2 linked regions of the Alkalihalophilus pseudofirmus genome follow. The protein of the gene in region 2 interacts with the protein of the main gene of each other region in a pairwise test. Links are inferred from orthologs where the notes say so. Each region holds a gene or a part of one and is shown on either strand. Other genes may lie near its edges.

Evidence for each region.
Region 1: the proteins of leuS (region 2) and ligA interact in binary tests that used the Escherichia coli proteins (3 or more experiments, as listed by UniProt). The link is inferred for Alkalihalophilus pseudofirmus from one-to-one orthologs.

Annotation. Positions count from the first base shown.
Region 1 is NZ_CP117835.1:402,480-406,255, reverse strand. The notes cover bases 573-3,487. They hold ligA (NAD-dependent DNA ligase LigA), read right to left. Parts: upstream 3,076-3,487; coding sequence 1,069-3,075; downstream 573-1,068. Other genes in these bases: pcrA (DNA helicase PcrA), read right to left, coding at 3,091-3,487; PQ478_RS02145 (CamS family sex pheromone protein), read right to left, coding at 573-1,032. Outside these bases: more of PQ478_RS02145, read right to left, coding at 1-572; more of pcrA, read right to left, coding at 3,488-3,776. UniProt on the Escherichia coli protein: DNA ligase that catalyzes the formation of phosphodiester linkages between 5'-phosphoryl and 3'-hydroxyl groups in double-stranded DNA using NAD as a coenzyme and as the energy source for the reaction.
Region 2 is NZ_CP117835.1:3,336,067-3,339,984, forward strand. Bases 395-3,451 are described here. They hold leuS (leucine--tRNA ligase), read right to left. Parts: upstream 3,107-3,451; coding sequence 683-3,106; downstream 395-682. Also shown: PQ478_RS17620 (BaiN/RdsA family NAD(P)/FAD-dependent oxidoreductase), read left to right, coding at 1-16; PQ478_RS17630 (MDR family MFS transporter), read right to left, coding at 3,572-3,918.

The sequences.
Region 1 (3,776 bases), 2.9 Mb from region 2 along the record:
TGCTACAATCTCAGCCTTCCCTTGAAAACGCAGCGGCACCTCAATCGTTAATTCCTGCAATTGATTATCCACGTAGTAGCCGCGGCCAACTACCCCGACATACGTATCAAAGAAGCTTTGTATATCATCTTTAATTTGACCGAAAGAAGCTGCATCATTGCTTACATCTTCATTAGCAGCACTTGATGGGAACAAATAATACCGTTCATTCATGCGCTGCCACCGCTCAAGGCCTTCCCCTGGCTGTGCCGTTGCCTGCATAAAATAGTTTCCTGGAATGGTGGATTGACGAGGCTGCTCGCGGAATAACGCTACTGTAATCGGTACCCTGTCAAACACGCCATCTTCGCGGTTAGGATCACGCAGCCTTTGCACGATTAAGTCAGCGATACGCTGCCCCTCTTCTTCCATTTTCTCCTGGCTGATTGGTGTTTCATAGAAATAGTAGCGCCCTTGCTCATCTTCTACCCTGAAGTTATAAACACTATTCATAGATAGGCCAATAACGATACCGCCAAGTTCATAATTCCCCTGTTCACTTCTAACTAAATAATTATGCTCTAAAATATGTGATAAATAACGAGGCTGATTCTCCTCTTGTTCACGTAAGGTCTCCCCTTCGCCAAGCTCTGGGTTTAACCCTTGTTGATTTTCTACTTGGTCATAACGCATTAACCAGCTGTTAATCTCATTTCTATTAATAAACTGTCCTTCACGAAAGAAATAGTTTTCTGGATCAAACTGCTCTTTCGCAATTTGCGTAAGCCCCATTTCTAAGTTATCAAGGTCTAAGCGGTTGTAAACGACCGCATTACCAAAACCTCTAGACTGGCCGTGTAAATATGATCCATCATAAAGCACACTTTGGTAGTAATTCTCAGGTGTTGACACACGTGGAACAATATCTACCACCTGTTCTTCTTGCTGCGATTCTTCTACAACGACTTCATCGGGTTCTTGCTGAAACATCGGGAAACACCCCGTTAAAAACAATAGTCCCGTTAAGGAGACCAGCCCCAAACGTCTTACCATTGTAACTTTCCTCCTCTACACCTGCACTAAAAAAGACTACGTAAGCCCTTTTAACAATGCAGCCTCATCCCAAATCTCAATTCCTAGCTCTTCGGCTTTCTTTTTCTTTGAGCCGGCATCTTCGCCTGCAATCACTATATCAGTCTTCTTACTAACACTGCCAGTGACTTTTCCACCAAGTGTTTCAATTTTTTCTTTCGCTTCATCACGTGTCATCTCATAAAGCTTCCCTGTTAATACAACTGTTTTATTGGCAAACGGGCTTTCAGCAGCCTCCGTACCACTAACTGGCTTAGGTCCCTTATAACTCGTATTTACCCCATATGATTGCAAACGTTTGATTAACTCTTTTACTTCATCTGTTTCAAAAAAGCGCACAATGGATGCCGCCATTTTCTCGCCGATTTCGTTTACAGCGACCAGGGCCGCTTCATCTGCTTCGATAATCGCTTCAATTGATTCAAATTCCATCGCAAGCGTCTTTGCTGCCTTTGAGCCGACAAAACGAACCCCCAGGCCAAACAACAGCTTTTCAAGCGAGTTCTCTTTTGAAGCTTCGATCGCCTTCAGTAAATTATCAACAGACTTCTCCCCCATACGTTCAAGCTTTAACAGCTCAGAACGATCTAATTGATAGAGATCTGCGACGGTGTGAATTAATTTATGATCAAATAATTGAGCAATGACCTTTTCTCCCAATCCATCAATATTCATCGCTTGTCTTGAAACAAAATGAATTAAGCCTTCACGAATTTGTGCCGGACATTCAGGATTAATGCAGCGAAGTGCCACTTCCCCTTCTAAACGAACTAGCTCGCTTTCACATTCCGGGCAATGAGTAGGCATGCTGAAGTCCCTCTCTCTGCCGTCACGGCGGTCCGTCAGCACATTCACTACTTCAGGAATAATGTCGCCTGCTTTTTTCACGATCACTGTATCTCCAAGCTTCACATCCTTCTCACGGATCAAGTCCTCATTATGTAAGGATGCGCGCTTAACTGTTGTACCAGCTACAACAACCGGATCAAGAATAGCCGTCGGTGTCACAACCCCTGTTCTGCCTACACTAAGCTCGATATCACGAAGAATTGTTACGACTTCTTCTGCTGGAAATTTAAACGCAGTTGCCCATCTAGGGCTTTTCGCTGTAAATCCAAGCTCTTTTTGTTGTTCGATGGAATCAACCTTGATGACAATCCCGTCAATTTCATAAGGGAGATCTGCACGTTTATCTAACCACTCATTTGTATACTCAATGACTTCTTCAATTGTCGGACAGTGCTTGCTTTCATTATTGACTTTAAATCCAAGCTCTTTTAGGTAAGCGAGGCCTTCGTGATGAGAAGCAAGGTCTTGGCCTTCTGCGTTACCGATCGCATAAATAAAGATCGACAAGTTCCTTTTCGCCGCAATTTTAGGATCTAATTGGCGCAAAGATCCGGCCGCTGCGTTACGAGGGTTAGCAAATTTCTCTTCCCCCGCCTCGCTTTTCGCTTCATTTAATGCTTCAAACGATTTCTTCGGCATGTACGCCTCTCCGCGCACTTCAAGACTTGCTTCTTGCTTCAGCTTTAACGGAATCGCAGGAATCGTTTTTAAATTATTCGTAATATCTTCACCGATTGTTCCGTCTCCGCGAGTTGCTCCGCGGACGAACTTCCCATTCTCATACGTGAGTGAGACAGCCAGTCCATCAATTTTTAGTTCGCAGCTATACGTTACATTATCGCCTACACGCTCGCGCACACGGCGGTCAAAGTCACGCAGGTCTTGATCATTGAAGGCATTTCCAAGACTGAGCATCGGAATTTGATGTTCTACTTTTTCAAAGAAAGGAAGAGGTTCCCCGCCTATACGCACGGACGGAGAATCCTCACTCACTAATTCTGGATGCTCTCCTTCTAGAGCAATCAACTCTTGCATTAGCTGATCATATTCGGCATCCGTTACAAGCGGCTGGTCAAGAACATAATAGTGATAGCCATACTCTTCTAATTTCTCTCGCAGCGTTTGCACACGCTTTTCTGCCTCTTGTCGGTCCATACTCTTCTTCCTTCCCTATTGCTTAGTAATTGGGGCAAACTTAGCAAATAAACGCTTCACACCAGTAGGCTGAGGGAAAGCAATATCAAGCTCAACAGCTTCGCCTTCACCTTTGATGCTGACAACGGTCCCTACTCCCCATTTTTTGTGCTCTGCTTTATCTCCAACAGCCCAAGCAAATTGATCACCGCCCGTTGAAGTCGATACAGATGCACGCACTTTAGGTTTTGCTGCTGGAGCAGAGGCTGTACCGCGTGACGCTTTCATCCAAGCCGGTGTTGGTTTATCCTCGTTCACTTGTTCAAGACACTCTTCTGGAATCTCTGAAATAAAACGAGACGGCGGGTTTGTATTTGTCTTACCATATAAGGTCCGCATCCTTGCATTCGTTATATAAAGCTGCTTTTCAGCTCTCGTAATCCCTACATAGGCAAGGCGGCGCTCTTCTTCCATTTCTTCTGCCTCAAAAAGCGAGCGGCTATGCGGGAAGATCCCTTCTTCCATACCAATCAAGAATACTAGCGGGAACTCCAGCCCCTTTGCAGAATGCAGAGTCATAAGCGTGATCGCATCCTTAGGTTTTCCTTCATTTTCATCGTCAAGCTTGTCAATATCTGCGACAAGCGCAAGATCTGTTAAGAATGCTACTAATGATTTATCATCATTTGATTTTTCAAATTCATTCGTAACCGTTATAAACT
Region 2 (3,918 bases):
AGTCAGCTCATTATAGGGGAATTTAAGTTATTCACAATTCCACAGATCACTCCCCTTAATAAACCAATATTTGTCCGTTTAGATTTCAACAGACTGTGTATAACTCGTTTTTTACCCACAAGTTATACACAGTCTGTTAGTATTTTCTGAAAATTTGTTGATAACGCTTTCTTTATTAACAAATTTATGTGGATATAATATGTGATTGAATATTCATTCATTTAATGATAAAAGAAAAGAGGAGCTGCCCTTGTGGACAGCTCCTCTTTGTTCTTTAATGAATCGGCGCAATTGGGTGCTGAAATCATACATAACCATCTGGCATCGACGCATATCTCAGTTGAACCGACGCATAAACAACTTGAAAACTTATAATTGCGCTTCAGCAACCGGCTGAGCGGCTTCCGCCAGAACAGTCGCTTACACTTTTCTCATTGTCTAGCTTCAGCTCCTTGCCCTGCGGGTAAAAACGGTGAGTCAAACGAAGTCTAAGTTCGGACTTCTGTTTGTCTCCCCTCAATTTACCGCATGCCAGAACAGTCGCTTACACTTTTCTCATTGTCTAGCTTCAGCTCCTTGCCCTGCGGGTAAAAACGGTGAGTCAAACGAAGTCTAAGTTCGGACTTCTGTTTGTCTCCCCTTATTTTACCGCATGCCAGAACAGTAGCTTACTCTTTTCCTTTTACCCTACTACAATATTAACCAGCTTTCCTGGGACGGCGATAATTTTTCTTACCGTTTTGCCGCCGATTGCTTCTTGAACTTTGTCGTCATTCTTTGCGATTTCTTCCATTTGATCGCGTGATGCGTCTGCTGGAATTACAAGCTTTGCACGTACTTTACCGTTAATTTGAACAACTACTTCTACTTCATTTTCAACAAGAAGTGATTCTTCGTATGTTGGCCACTCAGCATATGTGATGGTTTCGTTGTGTCCAAACTTCTCCCAAAGCTCTTCTGCAATGTGAGGAGCGAGTGGCGCTAGAAGCTTAACAAAGCCTTCCATTAACTCACGTGGAAGCTTCTCTTGTTTGTAGGCATCATTGATGAACACCATCATTTGAGAAATTCCAACGTTAAAGCGAAGCGCTGCAAAGTCTTCCGTCACTTTTTTGACCGTTTGGTGGTACGTACGGATAAATTCATCTGTTCCTTTTGTATCTGTGATTGCAGGGTTCAACTCGTTTGTCTTTTCATCGATAAATAGACGCCATACACGATCTAAGAATCTGCGTGCTCCGTCTAAGCCGTTTGTAGACCAAGCGATCGATGCATCAAGAGGTCCCATGAACATCTCGTATAAACGCAGTGTATCTGCACCATGGCTATCAACGATATCATCAGGATTAACTACGTTTCCTTTTGATTTACTCATCTTCTCATTGTTTTCACCAAGAATCATTCCTTGGTTATAAAGCTTTTGAAACGGCTCTTTCGTTGGCACAACTCCAAGGTCGTAAAGGAACTTGTGCCAGAAGCGTGCATACAACAAGTGAAGAACCGCATGCTCTGCTCCGCCAATATAAATATCTACAGGCAGCCATTGCTTTAATTTTTCAGGATCTGCTAGGGCTTCGCTGTTGTTTGGATCGATGTAGCGAAGATAATACCAGCAGCTTCCTGCCCAGTTAGGCATTGTGTTTGTTTCGCGTCTGCCCTTCATGCCCGTTTTAGGATCTGTCACTTCAAGCCATTCTTTATGGTTAGCAAGCGGTGATTCTCCTGTATCAGACGGCTTGATCTCATCCATTTTTGGCAAAGTTAATGGCAGTTCTTCATAAGCGACCGGTGTCATTGAACCGTCTTCCCAGTGAATCATAGGAATTGGCTCACCCCAGTAACGCTGGCGGCTGAATAACCAGTCACGTAGACGGTACGTTACTTTTTTCGTTCCGTAATGATTCGCTTCAAGCCATTCAATCATATTTGTAATAGCAGCTTCTTTATCAAGGCCGTTAAGGAAGTCAGAATTTACATGCTCCCCGTCACCTGTATAAGCCTCTTTTCGAACGTCTCCGCCAGCTACTACTTCAATAATTTCAAGGTCAAACGTCTTAGCGAACTCATAATCACGCTCATCATGAGCCGGAACAGCCATAATTGCTCCAGTACCGTAGCTTACAAGTACGTAATCAGCAATCCAGATCGGAATACGTTTACCGTTGGCAGGGTTTACAGCAAATGCACCTGTAAATACGCCCGTCTTTTCTTTAGAAAGCTCTGTACGCTCTAAATCACTCTTTAATGCCACTTGTTTTTTATACTTCTCAACAGCTTCTTGTTGTTCTGCTGTTGTAATTACATCTACCAGCTTATGTTCAGGAGCAAGCACCATATAAGTTGCGCCAAATAATGTATCCGGACGAGTCGTGAATACATCAACTTTCTCCGCGTCGTGTCCGTCTACTTTAAATGTCACCTCAGCCCCTTCTGAACGGCCGATCCAGTTGCGCTGCATATCTTTGATGCTTTCTGACCAATCAAGCTCATCAAGGTCTTCTAACAAGCGGTCAGCATAAGCTGTAATTTTCAGCATCCATTGTTTCATCGGACGACGTTCTACAGGGTGCCCCCCGCGCTCACTTTTCCCGTCAATAACTTCTTCATTCGCAAGTACTGTTCCAAGAGCAGGGCACCAGTTTACAGCTACTTCATCAATGTAAGCCAACCCTTTTTCATAAAGCTTTAAGAAGATCCATTGTGTCCATTTATAATAATCAGGGTCAATCGTATTCACTTCTCGGTCCCAATCATAAGAGAAACCAAGTGACTTAATTTGACGGCGGAACGTATCAATATTTTTCAGCGTAAATTCAGCTGGATCGTTTCCCGTGTCTAGTGCATATTGCTCTGCCGGAAGTCCAAATGCATCCCAGCCCATTGGATGAAGCACGTTATACCCTTGCATTCTTTTCATACGTGATAGAATATCTGTTGCCGTATAGCCTTCTGGGTGACCAACATGCAGGCCAGCTCCTGATGGGAATGGAAACATATCTAAAGCATAAAACTTTGGCTTATCTGCCTCTTCTGTTGTTTTGAACGTTTTATTTTCTTCCCAATGCTTTTGCCACTTTTTTTCAATGTCTAAATGTGAAAACGACATATCTTTTCCTCCTTTGAGTTTATACGTATTGTTGTCATCCTGCCTGCTTGAGCTATCTATTCATGATTGCCACGCAACCTCATTTTCAATCGAACGATTAGGGTTAAATTGAAATCACAAGATTTTAAATCGCTAATGATTTTAAGAAACAAAAAACTCCCGCCCCTAACAATAGTCAGGGACGAGAGTTGTGTTATTCCCGCGGTACCACCCAAATTAACAAGTAACATTACTTGTTCGCTCAGCACGCTTAACGGACGTGACCCGTTGAGAATTACTACATTTTTCACTCTCAAAACTAAAAGGCGAGTTCATCATATCCTTCTGGCAGACTTTCAGCAGCCGTCTGCTCTCTTATTTCCCAGATATCATTACTACTCCTTCTAAACGTCTTAATATGAACTTAATTAGTATTGTATGAAGTGAATCGTTCGATGTCAAGCTTTAACAACACTATATTCCGATTTAACTCGGCAGGTTCATCTCTTCTTTTTCCAAGGACATGTTTCTCTTAATAATAGGGGTGTCATATTTCATTAGAAACACGATTGCTATTCCAAACATACCTAAGAGCACATAAATGAGAATAGTCATTGAATAGAAATCAACTAACATTCCTCCAAGTAATGGTCCGATCATTTTCCCTCCAGTAGACACACTGTTGACAATCCCTTGATAAAACCCCTCTTTTCCTTTCGGAGCTAAATCATTTGCTATCGTCGGTACAGCCGGCCATACAAACATTTCACCAAACGTCAAGATGATCATCGCAGCTAAAAATCCGCTGAAGATTGTTGCTTCAGACAGCACGA